Regions from separate parts of the Shewanella sp. SW24 genome, predicted to be linked through region 1. Evidence: riboswitches for the same ligand, from Rfam matches in the RefSeq annotation. Region 1 holds a riboswitch; the other holds the start of a gene.
What was found. A riboswitch is a leader RNA that binds a small molecule or an ion and turns the genes downstream of it on or off. The one in region 1 is predicted to bind cyclic di-GMP.
Positions count from the first base shown of each region.

Region 2: linked by a shared signal. The riboswitch ahead of gbpA (N-acetylglucosamine-binding protein GbpA) and the one ahead of L5M17_RS21130 (glycosyl hydrolase family 18 protein) in region 1 are both predicted to bind cyclic di-GMP.

Region 1 is NZ_JAKKSH010000039.1:11,112-27,609, reverse strand. It holds gene L5M17_RS21145 (HD-GYP domain-containing protein) at 1-201, shown strand, start outside; gene L5M17_RS21140 (aminopeptidase P family protein) at 375-2,162, opposite strand; gene L5M17_RS21135 (ROK family protein) at 2,806-3,591, shown strand; cyclic di-GMP riboswitch class I at 3,941-4,029, shown strand; gene L5M17_RS21130 (glycosyl hydrolase family 18 protein) at 4,143-6,749, shown strand; gene L5M17_RS21125 (FKBP-type peptidyl-prolyl cis-trans isomerase) at 6,882-7,352, opposite strand; gene L5M17_RS21120 (short-chain fatty acid transporter) at 7,587-8,942, shown strand; gene L5M17_RS21115 (Sbal_3080 family lipoprotein) at 9,017-9,484, opposite strand; gene L5M17_RS21110 (DUF1294 domain-containing protein) at 9,567-10,088, opposite strand; gene L5M17_RS21105 (DUF418 domain-containing protein) at 10,118-11,323, opposite strand; gene L5M17_RS21100 (nucleoside deaminase) at 11,523-11,960, opposite strand; gene L5M17_RS21095 (LysR family transcriptional regulator) at 12,033-12,950, opposite strand; gene xapA (xanthosine phosphorylase) at 13,086-13,913, shown strand; gene L5M17_RS21085 (hotdog fold domain-containing protein) at 14,125-14,625, opposite strand; gene L5M17_RS21080 (DUF368 domain-containing protein) at 14,850-15,764, shown strand; gene L5M17_RS21075 (hypothetical protein) at 15,992-16,498, shown strand, end outside.
Region 2 is NZ_JAKKSH010000002.1:301,199-317,696, reverse strand. It holds gene exeM (extracellular exonuclease ExeM) at 1-1,301, shown strand, start outside; gene L5M17_RS03155 (hypothetical protein) at 1,412-1,867, shown strand; gene L5M17_RS03150 (PaaI family thioesterase) at 1,973-2,410, shown strand; gene L5M17_RS03145 (YgjV family protein) at 2,493-2,735, shown strand; gene katB (catalase KatB) at 3,063-4,535, shown strand; gene norW (NADH:flavorubredoxin reductase NorW) at 4,651-5,817, opposite strand; gene norV (anaerobic nitric oxide reductase flavorubredoxin) at 5,810-7,339, opposite strand; gene norR (nitric oxide reductase transcriptional regulator NorR) at 7,566-9,173, shown strand; gene L5M17_RS03120 (TMEM165/GDT1 family protein) at 9,224-9,778, opposite strand; cyclic di-GMP riboswitch class I at 10,189-10,288, shown strand; gene gbpA (N-acetylglucosamine-binding protein GbpA) at 10,412-11,857, shown strand; gene L5M17_RS03110 (aromatic amino acid transport family protein) at 12,419-13,594, shown strand; gene L5M17_RS03105 (S46 family peptidase) at 13,864-16,020, shown strand; partial or broken gene L5M17_RS03100 (IS110 family transposase) at 16,477-16,498, shown strand, end outside.

The DNA of each region.
Region 1 (16,498 bases):
GACGCGCTGACTTCTCCCCGATGTTATAAGCGGCCCTTTAGCCACCAAGAGGCTATCGAGTTAATTATTGAAGGCAAAGGTCAGCATTTCGACCCTGAATTAGTCGATTGTTTTATGGCAATTCATCAGGACTTTGAAGTGTTGTCTAAAGCATCGCTGGATGATGCTTATCAGCCGATGGCACAACCTACTATGGTTTAGCGACTCATGTTTTTAAATCGTGTTTTGAAATCATGGTTTTGAAATAAGGCGTGGGTTTTAAAACACACTGATAGCGCTAAAAAAACGCCCAATGCTAATTGCCTTGGGCGTTCTATTTTATAGCGCGTAAGTGACTAATATAACGACTTAAATCGCTATTTATCAGCGGAGTGCTAAATTGCTTTAGTTACTTGATTTAACCAAGCCAATTCATCCCCTGACATCAACGGAGAAAGTGTATTGAAGACTTGCTGATGATAAGCATTAAACCAGTCTATTTCCCCTTGCGTTAACAGGCTCTTATCAATAAGGCGCGCATCCATAGGGATCATAGTCAACGCATCGAATTCATACATTTCACGCTCAGCCCCTTTAAGTGCTTCGCAGTGCTGAACGACGACGAGGTTTTCTAGGCGAATACCGAAATCGTCGGCGCGGTAGTAACCCGGCTCGTTGGAAAGCACCATGCCGGGCATCAATGCGATACCGTTGACATTTTTACCTATGCGCTGCGGACCTTCGTGCACACTTAAAAAGTGACCCACACCATGGCCTGTGCCGTGATCGTAATCAAAACCATGTTGCCATAGATATTGGCGGGCGAAGGCGTCGAGCTGCTGGCCTGAAGTACCTTTTGGGAAGCGAGCTTGGTCTAGCGCGATATGACCTTTTAGCACCAGCGTGACCATTTTTTTATGCTCATCGGTCACTTCACCTATCGCAATGGTACGGGTCACATCTGTCGTGCCGTCAATATACTGAGCGCCAGAATCCACTAAGTAGATGCTGTCCATTGTCATCATGGCTGGTGTGCCATTGTTGTGATTGTAATGGCACATAGCGGCATTAGGACCAGCAGCTGAAATCGTGTCGAAACTTGGCTCGCGGTAACGCTCATCTTCTAGGCGAAAGCTTTCCAATTTATCCGCAAGGGTGCCTTCATTGTGCATGCGATTGGCTGCCACTTCGGCATCGAGCCATGCAAGGAATCGACTCACGGCGACACCATCGCGGATATGACAGGCACGCATGCCGGCCAGTTCTGCGGCGTTTTTCTGCGCTTTAGGTAAAGCGACAGGATCGATTCCGGCAATTAATTTTGCTCCTGCCTCACGGGCAATGTTTTGTGCCCAAGCGTTTGCAGAATTCGGATCGGCAAGTAGTTTTACATCCTGCATGCTGGCGAGTGTATCGGCAAGAGATGCCTCGCCCTTAAAGCTTACGCTAGCACCAACATGCTCCTCAATGCCCTCTGGGAGTTTGCTTAAATCGGTGAAAAGCTGCATATCGCCATTGGCGTGGAGCAGGGCACTGCCGAGTACAACGGGCAGGCGCGGTACATCATTGCCGCGAATATTGAGTAGCCAGCAGAAAGAATCTAAGGCGGCGATTAAGGCGACATCACCACCGGCTTTTTTTACTAATGCACCAATTTCAATGCGTTTTTGCAGGCTGGTTTTACCAGCACTCTCGTTGCTAAACAAAGTGATAGGCGCGTTCGACGGTGCTGGCCGATTCTGCCAATGCAAATCGATAGGGTTTTGTTCAACTGCAACTAATTCGATTTGGGATTTATTTAAGGTTGCTTTGGCATTTTCATACCAAGCTAAGGTGTGTAAGCGCGCATCGAAACCAACGCGAGACCCTGCTGGTAGCGTGTCACATAACCACTCAATTTGTGGTGTATCGGTTAGGCTTTCATAACTGAAAAGTGTGGCATCGACTTGCAAACGAACTTGAACCGTATAGCGGCCATCGGTAAATATTGCGGCTTTATCTTTCAATACGATAGCCATACCCGCCGAACCGGTAAAGTTGGTTGCCCAGTACAAACGTTCGTTATGTGCCGGCACATATTCGCCCAGATATTCGTCGGCACGGGGAATAATAAAAGCATCGAGATTAGCAGATGTTAATTCGTTACGAATAGCACCGAGACGGTTAGCGATTGATTGTGACATATGGGCTCCAATAGAGACTGGCATGCTATGCGAGTCGGTAGGCAAAGATCGCCTAAGGATGAATGGTTTATACCCAAACAACCTGAAGATGCAGGATTCAGCGGTAATTTAACGCACTTTAGGCAAGGCGGTTATTTGCAGACCTAGTGGGCTAAGTTAAAAATAACCAACGCAGTATAAAGTGCGTTAAAAACCGCCGGGACGGAGCGTCTAGGGCACTTCACTTCCGTGTTGCATCAGCCGACATTCTGTCATTGATACGCCTTGAATTGAAGCACCCTAGGCGCTCTGAAACTCGTATCTTCAGGTAGCTTGGGTATATGTTGATTTGAGTTTTAACCGGCTCGGATTATCGCAAGTCTAGCGCGCTAGATGCAAGGGTAGCGAATAAAGGATTTTGTATACAATCGTGAATTTGTGCAGGTAAGACGCTTGAGGTTATGGAGTTTATTGTTAATTTATTTATGTGATTTTGAGCATGAAAAGTGAATTAAATAAAAGGTTGGTCATGTTTTAATTAGGACTTGTTCCTTAAAAATTAGCAACTTAAGTTTTATTCAATCGCTAACATTTGGACCCTATGCTAACATTTGCCATCTCTACTCGGGGTCAGAGTGGGGCACATGTATCAGTGGAGTAAGCGATGCAAATACTAACAATAGATGTGGGCGGTACCAAAGCCCTGTTCGAACTTCATCTCGCGGGACATACAGAACAATATAAAATCCCCACAGGTGAAGGTTTTAAAATTGAAGAGTTAAATAATCAAATCGCGGCGTTTGAACGTGATTATGATTTACAGCATTACCAACTAGCGATTGCCGTACCTGGACTGGTACAAAATAATCGTTTGGTTTCTTGTAAATCTTTACCTGGACTCAATGGATTGAGCTTCGATACAGTCAAAACCCAGGGTGAGCTTAAGTTTATCTGCAACGATATCGATGCGGGTATGCAAGCGACTTGTGATGCCAAATATGCCTGTGAGTTATTGGTCATGTGCGGCACTGGGATCGGTATGTCTATTGCCTTTAATGGACAAGTCTTTACGGGAGCGACGGGCGTGGCGGGGGAGTTGGGGCCTTGTCGCGTGATGACAGAATCTGGCGAGTTTAGTTTAGAGCAACTGGCCAGTGGCGATTCAGTACGCAGCCGCAAAATCTCCACTCAGGATGATTTATATCGCGCGGGCAGTTATCTCGGCATGGGATTAGCGTGGGCGGTTAATTTATTTAATCCCAATCGAATTTGGCTTGCTGGCGGTATGATGAATAGCGCTCCTTACTACAAAGGCTGTCTCGAAAGCTTAAAGCAAATGGCATTGAGCGCGCCCTTAGCTGAGATGAAAATCAATCGTGTCGATGATATGGAAACCTTGGTTTGCCGCGGTTTATCTGTGATGCTCGCAAGGGACTATCCCCGTGCATAAGGATAATAAATGCCCCGCGCATAAGGATCATCATGTTGCTCGACAATGGTTTGCGCCATGAATGTTTAGTGATTGAGTTTTAGCTGCATAAGCGACGTAAATTGTGAAATATAAAGCAGGACTTATGATGCCTTTGGCATATCGAGTCCTGTTTTTTTATTTTTAAAGTATTCAGATAATCCTCATTATCCAAAGTAAATATTAGCGATAGTTTAATTTGCATAATTCCTTTCTTATCAGATGACTAGTTCTATTTACGATTTTAGCCAATAACGCAGTTGATAATATTTTGTTGCAATTTTATTGCGCTTACGCTTATGCTGATATTTGCAATGACAACGTTGTCATTGTGTGTAAAAGGCAAACCAGTTGAAAAACTGGGACGCAAAGCCTCCGGTCTAAGGGTTCGTCTGTACCTATGATAGCGGGGATACCACAGGTTTTTCTTCGTGCAGTTGTCAGTCGTTTTGCATGGTTTTAAGAGAGTGCTGTTTCCTGTCTACGCTTTGTTTGCCTTATTGATTCATATAAAAATTCAATAGGGATATCTCATGTTCAAGACTCAAATTTCAACATCAGCCTTGCTAGTGGCATCAGCGCTGGCATCTACCATCAGTGCCAGCGTTTTTGCAGCGGCGCCCGGTAAACCGACTTTAGGTTGGGGCGAAACTAAGTTCGCTATTATTGAAGTGAATCAAGCGGCTACCGCTTACAATCAATTAGTTACGGTGAAAGATGCCGCCGATGTCTCCGTCAGTTGGAACCTTTGGAGTGGCGATGTGGGCAATAGAGCCCAAGTGTTGCTCAACGGCAATGTGGTTTGGGAAGGCCCATCTGGCGCGTCGGGAACCGCTAACTTTAAGGTGAACAAGGGCGGCCGTTATCAGATGCAAGTACAACTGTGTAACAGCGATGGTTGTACTGCGAGTGATGTTAAACAAATCCTCGTGGCTGATACCGACGGCAGCCATTTAGTGCCACTCAATGCTCCCCTAAAAGAAAACAACCGTCCCTATGCTAATAAATCAGGCAAAGTGGTGGGCGGTTACTTTGTCGAATGGGGCGTATACGGTCGTAAATTCCCGGTCGATAAGATACCTGCACAAAACTTAACCCATATTTTATATGGCTTTACCCCAATTTGTGGTGGTGATGGCATCAATGATAGCTTGAAAGAAATCGAAGGTAGTTTCGAAGCGTTGCAACGTGCCTGTAGTGGTCGTGGTGATTTTAAAGTTGCGATTCACGATCCTTGGGCAGCGATTCAAATACCGCAGGCGGGAGTGAGTGAGCATTCAGATCCTTACAAAGGTAACTTCGGTCAATTGATGGCACTTAAGCAAGCACATCCAGATTTGAAGATTTTACCTTCGGTCGGTGGTTGGACCCTCTCGGATCCCTTCTTTTTCTTCGGTGATAAAACCAAGCGCGATATCTTTGTCGCTTCGGTGAAAGAGTTTCTACAGACATGGAAATTCTTCGATGGCGTTGATATCGACTGGGAATTTCCAGGGGGGAATGGCGCTAACCCAAATTTAGGTAATGCCAATGACGGTGAAACCTATGTGACTCTGATGCGTGAACTGCGGGCGATGCTTGATGAACTAAGCGCCGAAACGGGTCGTACCTATGAGCTGACCTCAGCGATTAGCGCTGGTGACGATAAAATTCAAAAAGTCGATTATCAGGCTGCTCAGCAGTACATGGATTACATCTTCTTGATGAGTTACGACTTTAATGGTGGTTGGACTAATACTGAACTCGGCCATCAAACCAATCTGTATGAAGCGAGTTGGGATCCTAATACTCGTTACACCACAGCTAATGGCGTTAATGCGCTGTTAGGCCAAGGTGTGACCCCAGGGAAAATTGTGGTCGGTGCCGCTATGTATGGCCGCGGCTGGACAGGTGTGAATGGCTACAGTGGTAATAATCCTTTCACGGGGACGGCAACGGGCAAAGTAAAAGGTACTTGGGAAGCTGGTGTGGTGGATTATCGTCAGATAGCGAATGACTACATGGGAAGCGGTTGGACTTACAGCTATGACGAAACGGCCGAGGCGCCATCTTTGTTCAAGGCATCTACTGGCGATTTAATCACTTTCGATGATGCTCGTTCAGTTAAAGCCAAGGGGCAATATGTGCTTTCTAATCAACTTGGTGGGCTTTTTGCGTGGGAACTTGATGCCGATAATGGTGACATTCTGAATGCCATGCACGAAGGTTTAGGTCATGGTGAAGGCACCACTCCGCCAGTGAATAAAGCGCCCATTGCCAATGCTGGCGTGGATGTGAATGTCACAGGTCCCGCCGATGTGACGCTCAATGGTAGCGGTTCGCGCGATCCTGAAAACGCTGCCTTAAGCTATCTCTGGACTCAAGTCTCTGGGCCAAGTGTTGCCATCGCGAATGCAGATATGGCGAATGCGACTATTCAACTGGGAGCAACCCAAACCGATGTCGCCTATGGTTTTAGCCTTAAAGTCACGGATCCTGAAGGGTTATCTGCCACAGATTCAGTGACAGTAACCAACAAGGCTGATACGCCTAATCAAGCACCTGTAGTGACTCTGGCTCCGACTGCGACAGTTGAAGCGGGTAAAACCGTCAGTATAGTGGTGAATGCCTCCGATGCAGATGGTGATGCTTTAACCTACGCTTGGACTGTGCCCGCAGGCGTGTCGGCAACCGGGCAAAATAGTGCCACGTTAGTAGTTACTGGCCCCAATGTTACCGAAGCGACCCTCTATGGTTTGAGCGTGCTGGTTTCCGATGGTGCCTTAGATGCGAGCGCATCGACTAATCTGACCGTGACGCCAAAAGTAGTCGGCGGTGGATGCGATGCAACCGATCCCAATGCCGGTAACTATCCTGCTTGGCAAACCAGTGTGGTATACAACACGGGTAATACTGTGAGTCATAGTCAGTTGGTATGGAAAGCAAAGTATTGGACTCAGGGCAATACGCCATCTCGCACCGCAGACCAATGGCAGCTACTCAGCCAAGTTGATCTCGGTTGGGATGCGGGTGTGGTGTATAACGGCGGTCAAACTACTCGCTATAACGGTCGTGTTTGGAAGGCGAGTTACTGGACTAAAGGTGATGTACCGGGTGTTGCAGCAGTATGGGTTGATATTGGCGCGGCAACCTGCCAGTAATTATCCAAAATTTTGATATTATTGGTTAAAAAATAAAGCCCTGCGAAGATTCAGGGCTTTTTTCTTTATTAAGCGTTAGGTTTTTTTATGAATACAGCCGAATGCGTTAAGACAGACTCATTGAAGACTGATTTAATCAATCTTAAGCAGTTCCACATCAAAAATTAACACAGAACCACCACCAATCTTGCCCGTGCTACGGTTACCGTAGGCGAGTTCACTGGGAATAAAAAACCGCATTTTATCGCCAACAACCATAAGCTGTACGCCCTCAGTCCAACCTTTAATCACCCGATTAAGCGGAAATGCGATGGGTTCGCCGCGATCAACCGAACTGTCAAACACAGTACCGTCAATCAAAGTGCCATGATAATGGACTGTCACTGTATCGCTGGCTTTAGGATGAACTGTGCCATCGCCCTGAGTTAATACTTGATATTGCAAACCTGAAGCTGTGGTGATCACACCTTCTTTGGTTTTGTTTTGTGTTAAAAACTCATTGCCTAAACGGATATTTTCTTGGGCGGCTTTTTGGCCGTTCATCGAGGTAAAGAAGTAAAAAATCACCCCAGCAATCACCACAACGGCAAGTAACATTTTCATATAAAGAGCACCTTAGTTAATTTTTGCCATATTATCAGTTTTTTAGCATCAGATGCTATCGGCACTCGCGTGTGCGTTGAGCTGGATATCTGGTGCTACCAGTTCAAACCGTTAAAAACTCCCTCAAGACTTTATCCTGCTTTAGAGATCGCTTAATCTGTGGGCTTAAGACTCAATAAAAATTCAATAAAAACAAATAAGAACTAAAATTCAGATAATAAACAAGGAAAGTCTATGTTAAACAAAGCGGCAAAACCTCTGGTCAAACTCGTCGACCGATATCTACCCGATCCTTATATTTTCGTGCTTTTACTTACCTTAGTCGTATTAATTGCTGCTGTGGTTGCCGAACATAAAACCCCGCTGGAAGTCATCAATTATTGGGGTGATGGCTTTTGGACGCTGTTAAGTTTTTCGATGCAGATGCTGTTAGTGCTGGTGGCAGGATTTATGTTGGCAAGCTCGCCGCCGATTAAAAAGCTGCTCGATGCCATTGCTGGATTGGCTAAGTCGGCACCACAAGCCATTATTTTAGTGACTTTGGTGTCACTGGCCGCCAGTTGGATTAACTGGGGTTTTGGGCTAGTGGTGGGCGCGTTATTTGCCAAAGCCTTAGCTCGCAAAGTAAAAGTGGATTATCGGCTGCTGGTCGCCAGCGCCTATTCCGGCTTTGTGGTTTGGCATGGTGGGCTTGCGGGTTCGATCCCATTAACCATAGCGACGGCGGGGCATTTCTCTGAATCGCAAATCGGTATCATCCCTACCAGTGACACCATTTTCGCGAGTTATAATTTATTGTTAGTGGCAATTCTGTTTGTGGTCATGCCCTTAGTGAATCGCTTTATGTTGCCTGAAGATAAGGACAGTGTTTATGTTGACCCAAGCGCCCTTGATGACAAAGACGCCGAACTTGATTCTTCGGCGTTAGAGCTTAACCCTGCAAATATGAGCGAGCGTCAGCCTGAAAGCCGTCCTGCGGATAAGTTAGAAAATAGTCGTTTACTCGGCTGGAGCGTCGGTGGCGCTGGGCTTGTATATTTAGGTTATTACTTTTGGGTGCAGGGCGGCAGCTTAAACCTCAATTTAGTGAACTTCTTATTTTTATTCCTCGCCATACTGTTACATCAAACACCACGCAGTTTATTAACCAGTTTGAATGAGGCCATTAAGGGCGGCGCAGGTATTGTTATCCAATTTCCCTTTTATGCGGGCATTATGGCTGTGATGGTGCAATCGGGTTTAGCTCAAAGTATTTCGGAAGGTTTTGTGGCCATCGCTAGCGCCGAGAGCCTGCCATTTTGGAGCTTTATCAGTGCAGGAATTGTGAATATTTTTGTGCCATCGGGAGGTGGCCAGTGGGCGGTGCAGGCCCCGATTATGTTACCCGCTGCACAAGCTTTAGGTGCAGATGTTGCTCGGGTCGCAATGGCCGTTGCTTGGGGAGATGCGTGGACTAACTTAATTCAACCTTTCTGGGCACTGCCCGTGCTGGCGATTGCAGGCTTAAAAGCGCGGGATATTATGGGTTTTTGTTTAATGCAATTGATGATCACTGGCGTGATTATCAGTATCGTGTTGAGCTGGTTTTAAAGATAATAAACAGTGCAAAACTAAACAGGGTAATTCAATGATTACCCTGTTTTTTAGTTAAGGTTTCAATGATATTAATCGCTTGAACCATTTACTTTTTTTGTTGCTTCATCAGCGGTGATTTGACCAAATAGAGCTGACATCATATAGCTAATACGATTCGCAGCATTACCAAACTTACTCGGGTTCGCAGTATAGGGTACTTGAAACTTAACACTGCCAACTCTTTGGCCATTCTGAAATGCGTTAATTTCAGCGCTTTTTAAATATAATGCCAAGTCCCAAGTCCAATTACCTTCATATTCTAATGTGAGTTTATTTAAATCATGTTTAGAACCATCAGGCTGCACTGTGTAGGTGTAATTATTTGCTTTTAGCCATGTCTCCATTGTTTCTTGGAAGCCGTCACGTGTTTCTTTATCCTTAATAATGACTATTTCTACATTGTTAGTATTTGTTTCTATTGGTTTTGCTGTATAGCGAGGTGCGGCACAACCCGATAGTATTGCAACACCCAAAACTGCAACTAAAAATTTTTTCATAATTTAACCTTTTGTTTTTATATTAAAATAAGTTAAAGCGTTTTAGTGACAAACTTTTGATTTTCATAGAATCCATTGCTTGCTAGATAAACATATCTACGGCGCCAGTTTTTATGCCATAACCCAGCACGGCTAAGTTGGCGACAACGGTGAGCCAAAAGACGTTTCTAAATGAGGCTTTAATGGACTTGTGTCTTAACAGGTTTTGGGCAAATAGAGCGCCGGGCCAACCGCCCATGAGAGCGAGCAGATGTAATGTGCTTTCTTTAGTGCGCCATTTATTACGTTTAGCGGCGGATTTATCGATGGCATAGGCGATAAAGGTGAGCAGGCTTAGCGTGAGGTACATGCCCGCAATCCCGACTGGCAGCATATGTTGCTGCGCTGCGCCGATTAAGCCAGCAAGAAAAATCACCACCAATAACAGCGGCATAAGGCTTGAGCCTGAAGCGGCTGTATTGGATTTTTGAGTGCGGCTACTTTGGGCGCGATTGTTCTGTGTGCGACTGTTCTGAGCGCGACCGCTTTGTGCTCGACTCTTTTGCGAGCGATTGGTTTGAGGTGAAGCGCTGTTGCCCGTTTTAGTAGTTTTTTTGTTCGTCATTATCTGGTATTAATCTCGTGTCAGTGTTTTTAAGCTTGCTTGTGTTCTTGTGATGCCGTGTATTTTTTTAACACGAGGTGGCGCCACAGTTTCTCCAGCGGCCCTTGCTTGAAATAGCGTAAGTACAGGCTGGCTAACAGTAATTGCACTACTGAATAAACCAGCGCCATGGCCATGTATCCCCATCTATCTAAGCTCAATAGCAATTCGGGAGCTAAGTGTCTAAACACTAACACGCCAATGATGGATTGCAGAATATAGAGACTAAACGCGAGTTTGCCTACATTTTGCAACGAAGTCAGTATATTAGGATTATTCTGGCAAACCTTAACTATAATGTGGATGTAAATCAGCGCCATAGGAATAGCACTTAGCATGATTAACACATCTGAAAACGCAACGAGAATAGTATTTTTCGTTAAACTTAAGATGGTATCAAGCAGTGATAGCGTTACGCTTGCTAGCACTAACTTTACCAGTACCGATTTACTAAAACCTTGCTCAAAAGTCCCTTGTTGATACAAAGCCATTCCGAGCAACATCAAGCCAGCCGTAAACCACATTATGGTAAAAGGGATCACCAGTGCCATATAGCCAACTTGCATCAATTGCAGTAATAGTTGGTCGGCATAGCCAGAGGTCCATGCACTGTATTGCTCTGCAAATAGACTCGATTCTCGAGTGAAAGGTTCATCGCTGCCCGTAAGGCTAACCAGCGTAATGATAACTAAGGCGCTTAAAATAAAAATATTCGCTTTGCGCTTAAGGGCTTCAACACTTAAATCTTTGTAACACAAAGCTAAAAATCCGCTGATGCCATAGGTGAATAAAATATCACCTGACCAAATAAAAATGCCGTGGAGTAGGCCAAATACAATTAACCATTTTAAACGTGATCGCAGTAGGGAATAAGCTTCTAGGCCTTTGGCGCTAAATCGCTGATATTGAATAAAAAGCCCGACACCAAACAAGATGGAAAACAGACTGATAAAGCGTGCCTCGATGAAAAAGTTACTGAACACTTTGATAATGTGATCCGACAGCGGCTGTGTTTCATGGGGCGCATAGCCAAAAAAAGTAATGCCCATAAAATAGATATTCATAAAAAATATCCCCAACACGGCTAAGCCGCGAATAGCATCGAGGTTGGCATTACGCTGTGCGGGTATCGTCATTACAACAGGCTGCGTGGAGTCTGATCTTGACCAAGGGTCTTTAGGTAAGTTTGCTGACACGTTAGCTGAGTTCCTTTCGCTAGTAGACATGTTCCACTTTTCACTGGAATTTGGGAGGGCTAGCCTAGCAGGCGCTAGCCTCCAATGAAATACAGCCAACACAAAAAGTAAAATACAGGAAAGGTAGAAAGTGAATTAGCGCCAACGTAAAAAGTGAAATACAAAAATGCAGAAACGGATTGAGAAGACTGTCGAACCATTACTCGCCGATATCTTCGTTCCAGAGTGTGGGATTACTGGCGATAAAGTCCTGCATCAATTGTTTGCACTCGGCATTATCGACCACAGTGACATCCACGCCGCGGGATTTTACATAGGCTTCTGGCCCTTGGAAGGTAGCGTTTTCACCGACGATGACTTTTGGTATGCCATAAAGTAATACTGCGCCGCTGCACATATCGCAGGGCGATAGGGTGGAATACAAGGTCGCCCTTTGGTACTCGGCGGCGCTAAATCGGCCGGCATTTTCGAGGCAATCCATTTCGGCATGCAGTACTGAACTGCCTTTTTGTACCCGTTTATTGTGGCCGCGTCCGACGATTTTGCCATCGATCACTAATACCGAACCAATGGGGATGCCGCCCTCGGCGAGTCCTTGTTTGGCTTCTTCAATGGCTGCCGCTAAAAATTTATCCATCTTGATATCCGATATCCTTAAAATATGAACCCTGAATATTAAACTCAGCATAGCACTCGTTTGGGAGACAATCTAAATGGTTTTGATTTGTTGCTTCAATAAGTCCCTCAGGCTATCGAGAATCGGCAGAGAAGCCATTTCTGGCCGATAAATCAGGCAGATATCGGCGGGAATAGTTTGTTTTAATTTAATAAACTTTACCCTAGGCCAAGGCTGTGATGCGTAACTTTGCGGCACTATGGATACCCTGTTATCGCCAGCGATGATCGCCATTAAGCTATTGGGCTCGACCATTTCCTGTACCAGTTGCGGCATAAATCCTGCGGCCTGACAGCTGGCGATAATCAAATCGCTAGAGGCGGAGTTGGCACGGCTGAGTAAGGTAAAGGGCTCATCTTTGAGTTCACTCAAGTCGATGCTTTTACGTCTGGCTAAGGGATGTTTATTTGCCAGCGCTAACACCATAGGTTCGCTGGTGATGGTCTCGGCGATGAGGTGCGGCAGATTTAAGGTGTCGGCGTAGCGCACTAGGCCAAAATCGACTTCTTGATGCGCTAAGGCGACTTTTTGAGTTTCAGGTGATAACTCTTGAAAGATCAGCTCATTATCAGGGCATTGCTTGCGAAAGCTTTTCAGTATGTCACCAAATCCCATCCAAAAAAGCGAGCTCATGATGCCAATCCGAATATGGTTTCTATCGAGTCGCCCAAGCTGAGCCACTTGTTCCAATGAGGTATTCACCAGTTCGAATATTTGCTCGCACTTCTCTTTTAACAATTGGCCATAGGGAGTGAGCTCGACCTGACGAGTGCTGCGGGTGAATAGCTCAACGCCAAGGAGCGATTCTAACTCTTTGATTTGTGCGCTCAGCGGAGATTTCGATAAATGCAGTTGCTCGGCGGCAGCGGTAAAGTTTTTCACTTCAGCCACTCGATGGAAATACCGCAGCATCTTCAAGGTGACGAGTTCAGGTGCGTTTATCTTGCTCATCTTAGGCTCACCATTTTTTAGTTATTGTCATTTTTATCAGCACAATAGTGCGATTAATCGCGATTATTTACAACCCTAAGCCCGCTTATACTGAGGGCGTTTACTCTTTCATTCCTTTGCTATGAGGTACCTTGTATGAGCCATGATCCCGTTATTAATGCCCTTGCGACGATTCGAGCCCGTAAACCGAATTTCTCTCCCCGTGCAGCTATGATTTTGGGCTCAGGGCTTGGCGCGTTTGCCGATAATTTAGATAACAAAGTAGTGATCCCCTATGAAGAGTTAGACGGCTTTCCTGTGAGTACCGTCGTCGGCCACTCTGGAGAGCTTGTGCTCGGGAGCTTACATGGCATCGATATAGTGTGCATGAAAGGCCGCGGGCATTTTTACGAGCACCAAAGCATGAAGGTGATGACGACGCCTGTGCGTACTTTCAAACGTTTAGGGTGTGAATTGTTACTCGTGACTAACGCTGCGGGGTCATTACGGCCAGAGCGGATCGGCGTGGGATCATTAGTGATTTTCAGCGATCACATTAACACTATGCCGGGTACGCCCATGACGGGCGCAAATGATGATAACTACGGTCCACGCTTTTTTAGCCTAGCCAATGCTTATGATAAAGACCTGAGATCAGAAGCCTTAAGTGTCGCAAAAGCTGCAGGTATTGAAGTGAATCAAGGGGTCTTTGTGTCTTACTCTGGCCCGTGTTTTGAAACCGCGGCTGAAATCCGCATGATGCAAATCATCGGTGGCGATGTAGTGGGAATGTCCGTGGTGCCAGAGGTGATTTCGGCGGCGCATTGTGGTTTGCCCGTGTTGGCTGTGTGCGCTATTACCAATATGGCAGAAGGATTGGGGGACGTGCAGTTATCCCATGAACAAACCTTAAAGTGTGCCAAGCTTGCTGAAGCCGACTTTATCCGTTTAATTGAGCGTTTTACTGCAAGCCATTTTGCTTAATATTTTGCATAACTGTGCTGCTATATTGCGATAGGGCTGCGATTTTAAAAGCTCGTATCTAACAGTTCGTACCTAAACGTGAGCGAGCAAGGCGCCGCACAATTCAGTTCTCCGAATGTTTTTGCGAAATACGGCTGAAGGTTAAAAAGTAAAGGGAGCGAAGCTCCCTTTTTAAATGCTGATATTAAGTGTAAGTCTTGATTCAAAGCGTTTATTTTTGCGGTTTTTCTGAAATCCACAATTTGATATGTCCTTTCACCACAACCACTCCTTGGGTGTCGTAGGCGGTAACGGGGACCAGCATATCGCCAGGAATCCATTGCTCTGGTGTCACTTCGGCGACACATAAAATATCGCTGCCTGCTTTAGCCGTATAATCCAAACTCATGCCCTTAGGGATCCAACGTAAATGTTTTGGAATAGAGGCTTCGGCCATCACGCCCATGGCCATTTCTAGACCATTACAAATCGCAATCACATGCACAGTTTTTATATGATTATGAACGGCATGGCGTTTTTTAATTAAACAGGCGCAATGATTAAGGCGTAATTCAGTGATCAGTGGTTTGATGGTGCCGAAATAGGGCGCCATGCGTGAAACCATGATTGAAAATAGTTTTTGGCCGAAGGGATAACGGCGAGTTTTGTGGTAGAGCGCGAGCACTTTATTAGGTTTTTGTTCTGCAGTGCTAGAAGAGTCTGTCTGGCTCATGGTCATCCTTAATAATGGTGCAAAGGGGTGTTGTTATCTTGAGCCTGTTCCAAGTTGAGCTTGGATTGCTCTGGTCGGATGAGTGTAACATTAGGATAACAACAAATACCAGTCGGCTTAATTAAGTAAACTTCATTTCGCGGTTTTAAGTGTAACACCGTATAATTGCGGCCAATTTGTCGTGTAGCGGCAATGGCATGTTGATTTAACTACAAGGACTCACAGTGAAATATTTGCTGACGTATTTTAAGGGAATGGCCATGGGCGCTGCTGATGTTGTGCCTGGCGTTTCGGGCGGCACCATAGCGTTTATTACCGGTATTCTCGATACTTTGCTTGATAGTGTAAAACGCATTAATCCTTCCCTTTGGGGCGTAATCAAGTCGCAGGGCATAAAAGGGGCATTTGCCCATATTAATGGTGGCTTTTTAGTGAGTCTGCTGGCGGGGATCCTGACCAGTATTTTTACCTTTGCTAAGCTGATTTCTTGGTTGTTGGCGGTACATCCCATCCCGATCTGGTCGTTCTTTTTTGGGCTTATTCTTATCTCTGTCGTGCATATGCTTAAGCAAGTGAGTGGTTTCACTGTGGCACGTTTAGGTTTATTTGCGTTTGGTGTGCTGGCTGCATGGGCGATTACTGTACTGAATCCGGTCGCGGTAGAAGCCAGTTACATGAATATCTTTTTCGGCGGCGCGATTGCGATTTGCGCTATGGTATTGCCGGGGATTTCAGGCAGTTTCATCTTATTATTGTTAGGGTTATATCCTGTGGTCCTCGCAGCCGCTAAAAATATTCAGCTGGATATTTTGGCCTGTTTTGCTGCTGGTGCCGTGATGGGATTACTGACGTTCAGCCATTTATTGTCGGCGCTGCTGCGTAAATACCATGATGCCACTATCGTGTTTCTAACCGGATTAATGTTAGGTACCTTAGGTAAAATTTGGCCATGGAAAGAAATCTTAACTTGGCGGACCAACTCCCACGGCGAAAAAGTACCTTTGCTGGAGCAAAATATTTCCCCGCTTAATTTTGAGCAAGTAACGGGTCAGCCTTCACAACTGCTGTTCGCCATTGTGTGTATGTTAGCGGCGATTGCACTGGTTTGGGGGTTAGAGAAAGTGGGCAAAAGAGATTAGCCCTTTGTTACCTCAACATCATATCCAATAAAAGCAGCGAGATACGCTGCTTTTATTTTTTTGCTCATATGCTCATCTTACTTGAATCAGGCCAGCTTTCGACTTTAGGGCAATGTCATTTTAGCCCTGTTTTGGTTACAATCACAGTTCACATTTAGCGTACTCAGTCGACGTTATGTTCCAGTTTAAACTCAGTGAGAGTTTGCAGTTACGATAAGGATATACTTGTGGATAAAAAACAGGTCTCGTGGGGCGGTGTAGCGCTGGCGATTTTTGCTTTGGGTCATGTGGTTAACTTACTCATAGATAAACAGGATTCTGATATATCGCCCGAATTAAAACAGCAAATTTCTGACACGATCTTGGCTCACAGATCACCATCCACCGCGAATAATTCATTAACGTCCATCCCGAGCAATCTTGAGGTGGCCGACGATTCTACCAAAATCCCTATGCCTGCCCAGTTAGCCCAAGTGAGTCAAATCTACAGTAATCTCAGTGCATTTGCGGCACTCAAGCAAGACGGTACTGTGGTGGCATGGGGCGATGCTGAATGTGGTGGCGATATCAATAATGCCGCAGAGCCTCTGGTCAATGTAAAAGAGTTATATGCGGCGGAGAATACCTGTGGTTTTGCGGCCTTAACCCGTGATGACAAACTTATCCCTTGGGGGATGGGGATGAAGCAAGTGCTGACAGGCGTTCGTTCTTTTGTGTTGGCAGAAGGGCTTTAT
Region 2 (16,498 bases), on a different contig from region 1:
CTAATACTATTACAGCGGGTGATTTTATCCGTGGTGACGATAGAACCGAAGCCCCAAGTGTTGCAACTAAGGGTGATCTGCGCGTGGCTAGCTTTAACGTGCTGAACTTCTTTAACGATGTTGATGGTGGTGATACCAATCCATCAGGCAGTAACCGTGGCGCCCTAACGCTGGAAGAAATGGTGCTGCAACGTACTAAAATCGTTAGCGCTATTACTGCTATGAACGCCGATATCGTGGGTTTGATGGAAATTGCTAACAACGGTTTTGGTGAGAAGAGTGCTATTAAGGATTTAGTCGATGCACTAAATGACAAGCAGACGCCTGAAAACGCCTATAGCTTTGTTGAAATCACCGATGCTGATAAGTATGACGGCAAGTACTTTGGCACAGATGCGATCACTGTCGGCATGTTATACCGTGGTGGTAAAGTGACTTTAGCGGGGGCCGCACAAGTTATCGGTACTCCAGAACAGCACGCCAGTGCTGGCAGCGTGACTCGTACTAAAGATGGCAAAACTGAGGCTAACCCTGGCAATGATGCTTATCAACGTCACAGCTTAGCGCAAACCTTTAAAATCCATGATGAGTCTCTGACCGTAGTCGTTAACCATTTGAAATCTAAAGGCTCAGGCTGTTTAGAAGATTGGGCTAACTTCGAAGAGTCAGTTGATCCTGCGGATCAACAGGGCAAGTGTAATGCTTTCCGCGTATCTGCAGCTAAAGTCTTGGGTGAAACGCTAAAAGACGTGAAAGGCGACTTACTGATCATCGGTGATATGAATGCCTATGGTATGGAGGATCCTATCCGTGTACTAACCGACTTCGATGCGAGCAAGTCAGAGCGTGACATCCTAACCGCTTCGTGGACGACGCTCGACGGCAAAGTGTTTGAGCGCCAAGGCAGCAAGATTGAAAAAGGTTATGGCTTTATCAACTTGAACACGAAAGCCCACGGTGCAAGCACTTTCTCTTATAGCTATAACGGCGAGTTAGGTAACTTAGATCATGCTTTAGCCAATGCTAGCCTAGCTAAACGTTTAGTGGATATTGAAGATTGGCATATCAACTCAGTGGAATCTAGCCTGTTTGAATACGGTAAGAAGTTCTCTGGTGATCTGGCTAAATCTGAAAATGCTTTTTCTGCATCGGATCATGATCCTGTGATTGTTGCTTTAAGTTATCCTGCGCCAGTAGTGCCGCCAAAACCTGAGCCAAAGCCTAAAGATGATGGCGGTGCTTTAGGTTATTTAGGTTTAGCACTGATGTCCTTGTTTGGTTTGCAGCGTCGTCGCCGTTAACCTGTACATGGGGTTAACTCACAAGTGCAATTTGTGAGCTAGACTGAAACAAAGGGATGGTTAACCATCCCTTTTTTATCTCTTTTTTTCAGTTTTTATTAGGAGTGAGTATGGATACCACCTCAAATCCGCTGAAAACCATGAATATCAAGGCGCCACTCTGGTTTTACTTTGTCGCAACGCTCAGTTTGTTGTGGAATATCATGGGGCTGATGGCTTTTGTGATGCAAATGACTATGACGCCAGATGCACTCGCACAGATGAGCCCAGATCAAATTAAACTCTATGAAACGACGCCAATTTGGATTGATGCTGTGTTTGGCTTTGCCGTGGTTTCAGGGGTTCTAGGATGTCTATTATTGTTATTCAGAAAATTAATTGCTTATAAAGTGCTGGTCGCCTCGCTTATCGCTATTTTGTTGCAAATGACCTATGTATTTTGCATTCAGCAAGCGGCTGTGGTGCTAGGAGCTGACGCGTTAATTATGCCAAGTGTAGTCGTGGTGTGGGGATTATTTCTTGTCTGGTTTAGTCAGCTAAGTACCACTAAATCTTGGTTAGCTTGAGCCTTATTTTTGCTGATATTGATGTGACCAGCTAAGAGTAAACTAGTTGAACTTCATCCACTTCACAGTAAACTGCTGATTGGTTTTATTGACTAGGAAGTTGCAATGAGTATTTGGTTTAGAGCTGTAACGTTAGAGGATTGCGCGCGTTTAGACGCCGGTATGGGTGGCAAAGGCACCTTGATGCAGACTTTAGGAATTGAGATCAGTGAGATTGGCGACGATTACATGAAGGCCACTATGCCAGCCAGTCCGGCGGTGCATAACCCTTTGGGCATAGTGCATGGTGGCGCGAATGTCGCGCTTGCTGAAACCGTTGCCAGCTATGCGGCAAATTTCGCGGTGGATTTTGAGCAGTACTATTGTGTCGGTCAAGAAATTAACGCTAACCACTTACGGGCTTCCCGTAATGGGGTATTAACCGCCACGGCTAAGCCTATCCACTTCGGGAAACGCAGCTCTGTATGGGAGATTTTAATCCACAACAGCGCGGGTGAACTGACTTGTATTTCACGGATGACGGCGGCTGTCGTTAAACGCTAAATGCAATGAGCCAGCTTATTGCCTGTGGTGTGAATGGCGTATCAATCGTTTGATTTAAATAATATATAGATAAGGATTGGATATGGATAACGCTACAATTTGGGAATGGGTTGGTTATTTAGCTTCAGTGGTCGTTGCAATATCACTGATGATGTCAAACATTAAGAAACTGCGCTGGTGGAATCTCATTGGTGCGGCTTTATTTGTGGCTTACGGTGTGGCAATTGGGGCTTATCCTGTTGCCTTAGTTAACTTTTTTATCGTGCTGATTGACACTTATTATTTGGTTAAGCTTTATCGTGAAGCCGACTTATCCAGCAGTTAATGGCAGTGTATCAGCTTAACTCCACTTTCTCGCACCGCACTTCGCTCCATTGTCCTGAGCAGCTATTTGGTTTTTCAACAGCATCTTAAGTGATGTGAGCGGACCATTGGCTGTGAGTCTGTGTAATTCATTAACTGTCTTGCCAAACTTATCTTTAATCTTTTTTTTAGATTGTATGAATCTAGTTTAATCGTTTTATTCTCAATTGGTAATTCTCTATTCTTGCTCTATCGACAACACGTCGCCAGCCAAGGAGATAAACCATGGCCACCATTTACGATTTAATTGAAACCTGGTTAACCAGCAATCAAGACTAAGGAGCAGGGCATGAGTCAACATCAAACAAGTCAGTACTTAACGAGCCAAAACGGCGCCCCAGTGGCCGACGATCAAAACTCACTGTCGGCGGGTGAACGTGGTCCTCTGCTATTACAAGATTGGCATTTAATTGAAAAGTTAGCCCATTTCAACCGTGAGCGTATTCCTGAGCGTATCGTGCATGCTAAAGGTACTGGGGTTTACGGCACATTTACGCTGACTAAAGATTTAAGCGATTACACCATTGCTGACCATTTCAATGGTGTTGGTAAGCAAACCGAAACCTTTATTCGTTTCTCAACCGTAGGTGGAGAAATGGGTTCTGCCGACGCAGAGCGCGATCCACGTGGCTTTGGTTTACGTTTTTATACTGCCCGTGGTAATCACGATATCGTGGGTAATAATACGCCGACCTTTTTCTTGCGAGATGGGATTAAGTTTCCAGACTTTATTCATACGCAAAAGCGTAATCCTAAGACAAACTTAAAAGATCCGCAGGCTATGTGGGACTTTTGGTCATTGAATCCTGAAGCTATGCATCAAGTAACCATTTTGATGTCGGATCGTGGTATTCCGGCGAACTACCGTCAAATGCACGGTTATGGTTCACACACTTTCTCGCTGTGGAATGCCAAGGGCGAGCGTTTCTGGGTGAAGTTCCACTTTAAATCGCAGCAAGGCGTGGTCAACTTAACCAATGAACAGGCTGATAAATTAAAAGGGATTGATCCCGATTCATCGCAGCGCGATATGGTGGTTGCGATTACTGATGGTAACTTCCCGCGTTGGACGGTTAATGTGCAGATTATGCCTGAGGCGGATGCCAATACTTACCATATCAATCCATTTGATTTAACTAAGGTTTGGCCGCATAGCGACTATCCATTAATTGAGATTGGTGTATTAGAGCTGAATCGTCTGCCACAAAACTACTTTGCTGAAGTTGAGCAAGTGGCATTAGCACCTAGTAATTTGGTCCCAGGCGTCGGGGCTTCACCAGACAAGATGTTACAAGCACGTTTATTTGCCTACGCCGATGCGCAGCGTTACCGCATTGGTGCTAACTACAACCAATTGCCAGTGAATTGCCCGCATGCCGCTAAGGCAAATCACCATCAACGTGCAGGTGCGATGGCGGGTACACAATGTCCTTATCATGGCAGTCAAACTGGTGGCGACGCTTCGGCAAACTATGGCCCGAACAGCACTGCTGATGCCTTGGTTGAGCCAGTAAACTTTAGCGAACCACCATTGCGTTTAGAAGGTGAAGCGGCGCGTTACAGTCGTTATAACCAAGACGATTATACCCAAGCGGGTAATTTGTATCGCATCTTCTCTGAAGCTGAGAAAGCGCGCCTAGTGGCAACAATTTCGGGTTCATTAAGTCAAGCGAGTTTAGATGTGCAGCAACGTATGGTGGCGCATTTTACTCAAGCCGATGCGGATTACGGACAACGTATTAAACTGGCATTAGGTCTTTAAACTATTGCTGTTGCGAATGTTTGAATAATAGTAGAAACGATAAAACTGAGTAGAAAGCCTCTACTCAGTTTTTATTATCAGCGACAATAATATTAACATTCTCGTTAATATGCTCTTAGGCCGCGATGAGTGCCGCGTTAGGGCTATTTAGCTGCTTTAACAATCCAAATGCTTGCTGCATTTTATCCTCGGTTACGATAAATCCTATAAATGTTTCATCCACGTCGAATGCTTTAATACAGCTTCCTTGAGCATCAATATCGACTTGCCAGCGATGGACGCCATTCACTGTTATACCGCTGAGTTGCATAGGTAACAGTGGCGTTTTCACTTTAATGAGCATGGCGGGAAAATTCACTGCTGTCGGTTGGTTCAGTAATGTGTTCGCCAGTGCATTGGCGCTCAGTAACGCAGGTTGCAAATAGGCCCTATTTTGGCCGTTGATTTGGGCGCAATCACCTAGCGCATAAATATGGGCATCGTTGGTTTGTAAGCATTCGTTAACGACGATACCTTTATTGACCTCTAGCCCCGCATGCTGGGCAAGTTGATTGTTAGGGAGAAGTCCCGCTGCACAGATAACCGCATCACAAATAAACCGCTGGTCATTATCTAGGCACACAGAGATACTGCCATCTTGGTGTTGCAGTTGGCTGACTCGGGTTTGCAATTGCACTGTGACGTTATGCTGCGTTAGTACAGCGGTCAGTTTGTGGCTTAACATTTCGGGTAGCATATTCGGCATTAAGCTCGCTTGTGGATCGACCAAAAACACTTGCTTACCCGCAGTTGCTAAGTCCATTGCCAGTTCAACTCCGACCAAACCAGCACCGATAACCAGTACTCTCCTCGCGCCATGGATGTCTGCTTCGCAGGCCTGATACTCCATTAAGCTGTTAACTGTGTGGATGATATCGACGCCATCCCCCTCTATAGGCGGAATAAAGGGTCGTGCACCCGTGGCAAGCACTAATTTTTTGTACGCAATTTCGCGTCCTTGATGGCAACAGACTACCTGACGAACTTTATCTATTTTTATGACTTCACAGTGATTTATTACATCAATTTGTTGCTCATGTGCAAATTCAGTCGCGGTCAATTTTATGAGGTCTGACGCCATTTTTTTAAGGCTAAACACATGGCTTAAATCTGGTTTATGGTATTCGTCACCAGAGTCGGCTGTGATAACTGTAATCGGTTGTTCGCGGTTTAAACGTCGCAGTGTTTTGACTAGCTGATATGCCGCGAATCCACTGCCGATAATGACGATAGGTTTAGACATTAGTCACCTCATTTTTTATGACAGCGAAAACGCTTTTACCTAGGCCACATTCGGGACAGAGGAAGTCTTCGGCCACTTGAGTCCAAGGTGTGCCAGCAATGACATCTTGATTAGGTTCTCCTTTTTCAGGGTCGTAAACCCATTGGCAAACGGTGCAAATCATTGATTGTGTATCATTTGATTCGCACGCTTTTGTTGCAATCGGTGCCGTCACAGGGACGTTATTAGTTGCAGTATTTTCAGCTGTTTGACTGGCCGTGGTGGCTTGGCTAGGTTTTGACATGACTTGATTAATGATAGAGCGACTATTAGCGCTATCAAGGGGCCGCAATGCCCATTCTCGCGCGATTCGCTGGCCGTGCTGACGGCATTCTTGCATCGCATCTCGATCGGGACGCCATTTGACTTTTAATCCCACCGAGGTTTCAAAACCAGCATCCATCAAACGAGTGTGAATTCTATCGACTGCGCCGCCATTCCAGCCATAACTACCAAAAGCTGCCGCCTTTTTATTGCGAAAACGCAGGCCCGTGATTTCTTCAAGCATGGCGGCAATTTTAGGCATCATCACATTATTCATGGTGGATGAGCCGACTAAAATACCTTTTGACCTAAATGCCTGTGCAAGGATTTCGTTTTTATCATGACGTGCGACGTTATACACTTTTACCGCTACATTGGGGTCAACATCATGGATACCTTGAGCAATACCGTCGGCCATCATGCGAGTATTATTGGACATGGAGTCGTAGAAAATCGTGATACGGTCTTCTTGATAAGCGTCGGCCCAAGCTAAATATTGGTGAATAATTTGGGCTGGATTATCACGCCACACAATGCCGTGTGAAGTTGCGATCATATCTACAGGTAAATTAAAGCTTAATACTTCGTGAATTTTAGCCGTTACTAGGCTGCTAAAGGGCGTTAAAATGTTTGAGTAGTACCGTAGGCATTGTTCCATTAATTCATTTTGATCAACCTCATCATTGAATAAATGTTCGTCGCAATAGTGTTGGCCAAAGGCATCGTTACTGAATAAAACCGCATCTTCGGTGAGGTATGTCATCATGCTATCTGGCCAATGCAACATAGGTGCTTCGATAAATATCAGTTGCTTACCATTGCCTATCGCTAAACTATCCCCTGTCTTTACGGTAATGAAATTCCATTCTGGGTGGTGGTGATGTCCTACAATGGAGTCGACCGCATTTTCACTGCAGTAAATTGGAGTGTTAGGAATTTTGGCCATTAATGCAGTCAGGGCGCCTGAGTGGTCTTCCTCTGCATGGTTCATCACAATATAGTCTATGTCGGTTAAATTAATTTCAGCTTCAAGATTTTGTAAGAATTGCTGGCTAAACCGATGATCAACTGTATCAATTAACACGGTTTTTTCTTCACGGATAAGGTAGCTATTGTAGCTTGTGCCTTTAGTTATCTTGTACTCAGTACCATGAAAATCTTGCACTTCCCAATCGCGTTGGCCCACCCAGTGGATATTGTTTTTTACATGAATAGTCATAAATACACCTGTGATAATTAATAATGAATGCGCTACGTAAATCTTGCTTATTTAGTTAAATCTCTTATTGCACTCACTATGCCAATATTTTAAGGTTTTGATTTTTATTGGTATTAGCGTATTTCAACATTTTAAATCACTTGCTGATGTCATAATGACAATTTGATATTAGTCAAATTGACATTACACTATTGTCAATATGACTTTATTTGACTGTGGATGTGCTATGAGTGCCCATGCTGATTTAACTCAGTTAGCCTTAGATTTAACTGTCGGCGTGTCGACGCAAGACAGATTTGAGCGTTTGTTGGCAGTGGTCAGGCGGCGTGTCAATTGTGATGCTGCGGCATTATTGGCATTTCGGGAGCAGCAATTTGTCCCCTTGGCGATAGATGGGCTCTTTGCCGAAGTGTTAGGGCGGCGCTTTCAAATTAGTGAACATCCGAGATTAGAGGCTATCGCCCGTGCTGGCGATGTGGTTCGTTTCCCGGCCGACAGTGAACTTCCCGATCCGTATGATGGTTTAATTTCACATCATAGTGCGAACTTACATGTACATGCTTGCATTGGTTTACCACTAATCGCGAACGATCGCTTAATTGGGGCGCTCACCATTGATGGTTTCAACCCTCATCAGTTTGATGGTTTTAGTGATAGCGAGTTGCGTGTGATCAGCGCACTGGCCGCAGCCAGTCTTAATACTGCGTTATTGATGCAACAGCTAGAATCCCAAGTTGTTGAAGTTTCCAATGGCACTGAGGTGCTCAATCGTCCTGCTAGTCAGCAGGAGATCATAGGACAATCCACACAGATCCAATCGCTAAAGCAGCAGATAAGTGCTGTGGCAGGCACTGATTTATCGGTATTAATTACCGGCGAAACCGGTGTGGGTAAGGAGTTAGTGGCCGCGGCGATACATAATCAATCGACCAGAGCCGATAAATCACTTATCTATTTGAACTGCGCAGCACTGCCGGAGTCCGTCGCCGAAAGCGAGTTATTTGGACATGTAAAAGGGGCATTTACGGGGGCGATCAGTCATAGGCAAGGCAAGTTTGAACTCGCTGACAAGGGGACCTTGTTTTTAGATGAAATCGGGGAGCTTCCTTTGGGGCTGCAAGCTAAGTTATTGAGGGTTTTACAATACGGTGAATTACAGCGAGTTGGCAGTGATAAGAGCCTAAAGGTTAATACTCGGATTATTGCCGCCACTAATCGAATTTTGCACCAAGAGGCAACGGAAGGGCGTTTTCGTTTCGACCTTTACCATAGGTTGAGCGTATTTCCTATCCACGTAGCACCATTAAGAGAGCGTGGGCAAGATATTGTTATGCTGACAGGGTTTTTTCTTGAACGTTGTAAAGCGAAGTTAGGACTCACCCATATCAATATCACACCCGCAGCGCAGCAGTTATTAGAGCAATACACATGGCCGGGTAATGTGCGTGAGCTAGAGCATGCGATACACAGGGCTGCGGTGTTGGCGAAAGCCGAGCTAAAAACGACTTACATCAGCTTAAGTAATAAACATTTTCAGCTCGATTCTTTGATGAATCAAGCACACAGAACAGTCGACGAAGATAGGCCATCAGATGCCGCAACGCCAGCCATTGAATTAGCATTTAGGTCTGAGTCGGCCTATCCTGAGCGACAATCGCAAGATAATTCCAGTGTTATGCTGGGGCTTAAGGCTGCGACTGAGAGATATCAGCGTCAACTTATTCGTCAAGTTTTAGCCGCGAATCAACAAAATTGGGCTGCGTGTGCAAGAATATTGCAAATCGATACAGGTAATTTGCACCGACTTGCAAAACGGTTAGGTTTAAAAGAATAAAATATTGCGTGAAGAGATTTTATTCTGCAGCAAAACCCCTGCCTCGATTCTTAGAAGAACAGTGTTGCTACGCCTAAGAGTGCGAACAATACGGCGCAGCCACGGTGTATCCACAACATAGGCAATTTTTCGGCGCTGAAGTGGCCTGCGATCACTACGGGTACGTTAGCAAGCAGCATGCCTAAGGTTGTGCCAGCAACCACCATAGTTAATGAATCGTATTTTGCGGCTAATACCACAGTTGCGATTTGCGTTTTATCCCCCATTTCGGCGATAAAAAACAGGATAAAGGTGGCGAGAAAGGGACCCATTTTATAGAAACGACTCTCCTCTGCATCGACTTTATCGGGGATTAACACCCAAAGAGCGATTGCAAAGAAGGACGCGGCCACTAAATAACGTGCAAGATCTGGGCTTACCCAGTTAATGGCCCATTGGCCAATCCAAGCTGCGGCAAAATGGTTAAATAATGTCGACAGCAAAATACCTAAAATAATGGCGGTTTTATTTTTAAATCTTGCGGCGAGGATTAGTGCAAGTAATTGAGTTTTATCACCAATTTCGGCGATAGCAACCGTAAAGGTTGAGGCAAGTAGGGCTTCCAAGTGTGATCCTTTAGGGGTGGTTATGACATAAGCACAATAAACCGTCCACCCCTAGGTGCGGTCATTGTGCTCAGGTCTTGCTGGGCAAATCTATGATTTGCTGTGAACACCATGGCATGTTGCCAAGTATGTTGATGTTCACCCTAGATGACGATGGCTCGAAATCCAGTTAGCTACTCCCCCGAAGCGAGGTGGGCATTATACCTAGGTAAGATTTAGTTTCAAGCACGAGTTTATAACAGTCGGTGCTGATAAATCTTTGACAGGTGTCAGAAAAATACCGATTCACATTCTGTAACTCAATGAATATAAATGAATTATTTTTTGACAACGTTGTCTTTTGTTGCTAATTTAGCCAAGTCATTTCTACTTGGTTACATACTGTTAACTCGTAGTGACTCAATGATAACGACTGTATTTGGCAAACTAATTGAAAAGTTAGGACGCAAAGCTTCCGGTCTAAGGTTGTAAATGGATTTTTTAGTGAACTAAGATAGCGGAGTTGCCGCAGAATTCGATTTCTGTGAAAGATAAACGACTGCTGTTTAATGCTGTTGTTTGCCCAAATACCACTTTTATATCTAAGCCTATCATTATGTTTAGGATGATAGGCAATCAATGGAGTGCATTAAAGTGGCAAATCCTACTGTTTTTTCCCCTATTTCTAAATTGAGTTTATTGGCCGCGGCAGTAATGGCGATGAATGCGTTTGTGAGTATCTCTGCGCAGGCGCACGGTTATGTTGTGGCACCTGAATCGCGTTCATATGCCTGTAAAACAGGTAAAAATGCCAATTGTGGTGCGGTGCAATGGGAGCCGCAAAGTGTTGAGGGGCCATCGGGTTTTCCTGAATCAGGTCCTGCTGATGGCAAATTGGCGAGTGCTGGCAATGGTGCTTTTTCACCTTTGGATGAACAAAGTCCGAGCCGTTGGGCAAAGACGGATATTAAAGCGGGCTGGAATAAGTTCAGTTGGCAGTTCACAGCAAATCATGTCACCCGTAATTGGCGTTACTATTTAACTCGCCAAGATTGGAACCCAAACCAAGCTTTGAGCCGAGCGAGCTTTGACTTAGCCCCCTTTTGCGTAGTTGATGGTGGTATGGAACAGCCGCCTAAGTTAGTCACCCATGACTGCTATGTGCCAGAAGGTCGCAGTGGTTATCAAGTGATCTTGGCCGTGTGGGAAGTGGGAGATACGACGAATAGTTTCTACAATGCTATCGATGTGAACTTGGGCTCGGGTCCTGTTGTGCCGAGTGAATGGCAAGATGTGGGGGATATCAATCCGTCACTCGATCTAAAAGCAGGCGATAAAGTGATGACCCGTGTGTTTGACGCCAATGGTGAGCAAGCGGCTAAGCAAACAGTCATAACCATTAGCGATGCGACTCAAGGTGATAAACAAAATTGGCCTTTCCTATTAGCGAGCGCAATTAACGCCCAGCAGTCCCAGTTAAAAGCGGGACAAAAAAATGCATCGGGTGTGATTGAGCCTGTGTATGGCAAAAACGACATTTTTACAGCGAAAAACTCAGGTATTGAGCGTGTCGAAGTCGGATTTGATTTAGCTCCTGCTCCGGGCAACAGCTTAGAAGTCACTTCACTTGCCGACGATTATCAAATTATCGATGGTGCGGCGAAGGTCAGCTTTGATGTAACCAGTAACGCTGAGATGCTAGTGTCAGCGTATTTGTTTAGCCATGATGGCACCGCGTCAGGTTTTGTGAGCCAAACTGTTAACAATACCAGCGCGAGCTTAGTGTTAGACGTCGTTGAGCCTAAAGCTGGGCATTATCATTTGCAGGTAAAAGCTGAGCCTAAACAAGGTGATGTTATTCAGCAGAACTTTGATCTCTTCTTAAAGGATCAAGCTCCTGCACCAGAAGCTGATTTTGTATTCCCAGCAGGCGTGAAAGGTTACGTTGCAGGTACTACAGTGTTACAGCCTAAAAATGGCAAAGTGTATCAATGCAAGCCATTCCCTTATAGCGGCTATTGCGTGCAGTGGTCGGCTTCTGCCACAGGATTTGAGCCAGGTGTTGGCGCTTCTTGGGCTATGGCGTGGACTGAGCTGTAAATTAACTTTTTGAGCTAACCTAGCTTCAAAAAGGTGTCATTGGGCTTAAACATATCCGTGTGTTTAAGCCCTTTTTGTCTGCATCGGATGGAAAAAGACCGGCTTTATTTTGATTCGAGCCTAATACAAGATTACAGGTATTCTCAACAAAGGTAGCGATTTTGTTGGCTTGTTTATTTTCGTTTATCACAGCGCTATTAAGTTGTTACCGTACCGTTTGCTACCCTTCTTTGTTCACAACTGGCTTGCCCACTGGGTTTGGCTCTGTTAATGTCCCAAACTATCTATTTAATCGATGCTTATATCGGTACATTAATTTGGGCTATCACAATTGAAAGTCATGCCATTTTTCAATAATCGATTTAGTTAGCCTCAATGGCTACTGGGTTGAAACATTCAAAAGCTATTGGGGCCAATTGATCTGCTAGGTCGAGATCTGATTGGATGCTTTAAGTGATGTGTCGCTTATTTCGATTTAAGACGCAAGGCTTTATCGGTTCAAATCTTACTCAAATAAAATAATAATTAATTATTGAACAGGACTATTGTGTGAATTCAAAAATGTTAGGCTCGATCGCCATCGTTGCCGGGACGGCCATTGGCGCAGGTATGTTAGCGTTACCTTTAGCCACAGCGGCTTTAGGTATTATCCCTGCTTTAGTGTTACTCGTCGTTATTTGGGGCGTGTCCGCCTATACCTCATTACTTATGCTCGAAATTAACTTACGCACTGGCGTGGGGGATAACGTGCATGCTATTACGGGTAAGTTACTGGGTAAAAAAGGTCAAATAATTCAAGGTGCTTCTTTCCTGAGTTTATTATTTGCCTTGACCGCGGCTTATCTCACCGGCGGTTCTTCGTTATTAGTGCTTAAAGCGAAGAACATGTTCGATATCGTGCTCGATAATCAAGTCGCAGTGTTGTTATTTACACTGGTGCTCGGTGGCTTTGCGGCGCTAGGTGTTGCTTGGGTCGATAAAGTTTCACGTTTCCTATTTTCGTTAATGATTCTATTGCTCGTGGTGGTGGTATTATTTTTATTGCCCGAAGTCAGTATTGCTAGCATGGCAACTGGGGCGATTGCCGAGTCTATGACCAGCAATTGGATGGCGGCAATTCCCGTAGTGTTTACTTCGTTTGGTTTCCACGTCTGTATCGCCACTTTAGTGCGTTATCTCGATGGCGATGCGGTATCACTGCGTAAAGTGTTGTTAATCGGCTCGACGATCCCACTTGCTTGCTATGTTCTGTGGTTATTGGTGACTTTAGGCACTGTCGGCGGATATGAGGTGAATAGTTTTGAAGGTTCACTACCTTCACTCGTCACGGCATTGCAGGATATTGCTCATACACCTTGGATCAGCAAATGTATTTCATTATTCGCTGACTTAGCCTTAGTGACCTCATTCCTGGGTGTGACCTTAAGTTTATATGACTTTATCGCCGAATTAACTCGCGCCAAAGAAACGTTTGCCGGCCGTATTCAAACTTGGTTACTGACCTTTATTCCGCCTGTCTTGTGTGCCTTGTATTTGCCTGAAGGCTTTGTGGCGGTACTGGGATTTGCGGCCGTACCATTGGTCGTGATGATTATCTTCTTGCCCATTGTTATGGCACTGCGTCAACGTCAGTCGCAGCTTGGGGGTTATCAAGTGTCTGGCGGATCTGTTGCGTTAGTCATTGCAGGTTTGTTAGGTGCCGTGATTGTGGGTGCCCAGCTATTTGTTGGGATCTAATTCATTGCGATAGATGAGGGCTTTTTAGCGAATACATCTGGGTAACTTTGATTAAATGTATTTGCTTTGTAAGCGAGTTTTTCAGAGTCTGTTATAGAGAGTGTCGCATGTGATAAAGTCAGGCCCCGGCCTGACTTTTTGCTTTTTAGGTTTTAAAGCGAGTGATGCTGGGTTTTAGCACAGTTATTTAAAATTAAAACAACGCTATTAAAACGAGAAAATGGCCCAGCTTGCGCGTGGCTTCATTCACATAAAACGGACTTAACACAATGAAAAAATGGTTACTCACAGTTGCCGTGGCCGCTAGTTTTGGCGCACAGGCTGACGAAGGTATGTGGCAGCCCCATCAACTGCCTGCAATGGCTGATGAGCTAAAAGCAAAAGGCCTTGAAATTGATGCAAAATCGATTTCTAAACTCACCGAATTCCCGATGAATGCCGTGATAAGCCTTGGCGGTTGCACTGCATCATTTGTATCGCCAAAGGGCCTAGTCGTGACTAACCATCACTGTGCCTATGGGGCAATTCAATACAATTCCACTCCTGAGAAAAATCTGCTGCAGGATGGTTTTTTAGCTAAGACCTTCGCCGATGAATTACCTGCGACCCCTGGCTCACGTGTCTATGTGACTGAAGATGTCACTAATGTCACTGAGCGAGTTAAAAACGGGCTTGAAGGTAAAGTGGGTAGCGCCTTCTATCAAGGCGTTGAAAGCCAAGAGAAAGCCTTAGTTGCTGAATGTGAAAAAGAAGATGGTTACCGTTGCCAAGTGTATAGCTTTCACGGTGGTCTCGAATATTATCTGGTTAAGCAATTGGAAATCCGTGATGTGCGTTTAGTCTATAACCCAGCCGCGAGCGTGGGTAAATACGGCGGCGATGTAGACAACTGGATGTGGCCACGTCACACAGGCGATTTTTCTTTCTACCGTGCTTATGTATCTAAAGCAGGTAAACCAGCAGAATTTAGTGCTGACAACGTGCCTTATGAGCCAAAAAGTTTCTTAAAAGTATCGGCTAAAGGCGTGAGTGAGGGGGATTTTGTGATGGTGGCAGGCTACCCAGGTCGCACCAACAGATATCGCACAGCCACTGAAGTTCAAAATGAGTTTGAGTGGGCTTATCCAGAAGGCAAAATGCTGCGTGAACGCTTTATTGAGATCATTAAAGAAACCGCCCCAGAGGGCAGTGACGAGCGTATTAAGTACGAGAGTCAAATTGCTGGCCTTGCAAATTACGCGAAAAACTTCACTTCTATGATCGAGTTTTACGGCAAATCAACCATGTTGGCTGACCGTAAAGCCCTCGAAGCTAAGCTTGCGGCGTGGATAGCCAAAGACAGCAGTCGTGAAGCGAAATACGGTAAAACCTTAGCGGAATTAGATGCCTTGATTGCCAAAGGCAAAACGCATCAAGAGCGTGACATGATCTTAAGCTACATAGGCAGCACGACTATGTTGCCGACGGCGCGCAGCTTATATCGCCTCGCGAACGAGAAACAACTGCCAGATATGCAGCGTGAACCGGGCTTCCAAGATCGTGATATGACACGTCTAAAAGCCAGCATGGAGCGTATTGACCGTCGTTATGCGCCAAGCGTTGATAAAGCGGTATTGCTCGACATGCTAAAACGCTACGCCGCACTGCCAGAAGATCAGCGCCTACCCGCATTGGATAAAGCCTTTGGTATCGATAAAAAGTTTAGTGAAGCTAAGCTTTCGAAAACCTTAGATAAAATGTACGCCAAAACTGAGTTAGGTAAGAAAGACGTTCGTCTGGCGTGGATGGACAAATCCGTTGCCGATTTTAAAGCCTCTAAAGATCCTTTCATTCAATTCGCTGTCGCTATGTATGACACCGATATGGCCGAAGAAAAGAAAGAAAAAGAATTAGCGGGTGAACTAATGAAGGTGCGTCCGCAATATATGGATGCCATTATTGCCTATAACCTTGAGCAGGGTAAGCCTGTGTATGCCGATGCTAACTCTAGCCTGCGTGTCACAGTTGGCCATGTGAAAGGCTATTCGCCAAAAGACGGTTTAGTGGCCGTGCCATTCACTCGCCTTGAAGGCATAGTGCAAAAGGACACGGGTGTTGACCCATTCGATGCACCGAAGAAAGAGTTAGAGCTGATTAAGCAGAAGCAATATGGTGATTTCTATATGAAATCAATAGATTCTGTACCAGTAAACTTTTTATCAACTTTAGATACTACTGGCGGAAATTCTGGCTCACCGACCTTAAACGGCCGTGCTGAATTAGTGGGCCTATTGTTCGACGGTGTGTATGAAAGCATTATCGGCGGTTGGGCATTTGATAACGAGATTAACCGTTCTATTCATGTCGACAGCCGTTATATGCTGTGGGTAATGAAGTATTTAGATCATGCCGACAATTTATTAGCTGAGATGGAAATCGTTAAGTAATCCATTGCCGCATCAGCAATGGTGCGGCCTATAATGGCATAGTGAATTTGGATTATCAGCATTCAAGTGCGATTTAGTGCTTTAAGAATGCTGAAATAACAAGACAACAAAATAGCGATAAACTCACTGGGTTTATCGCTTTTTTTGTATTCGGAGGTTGGAAAGCGTTTTGTGTAATTTGGTGGTGAGAAAACCATTTTATATAAATTTTTAATTGGTTGGGTTTGAGCTAATTTTGGTGATTCATCGTAACTCGGTTTGCGGCTGGAACATGTTGGTTAGTGCTGGGTAGTCATCTAGTGAGGCCTATAACTTCAGTTATTAGGAGCTTTGCGTTTGCTGATTTCGACTCATACAGGCTTGCCATGGCAGAATGGACCCATCCACTTTTAATCGGCCTCGCAATGGGCCACGATGTAGTCGCTAAAACTCATCAGAAAGAGGACGGGTCCACCTATGAAGATTACTACAATCGGTT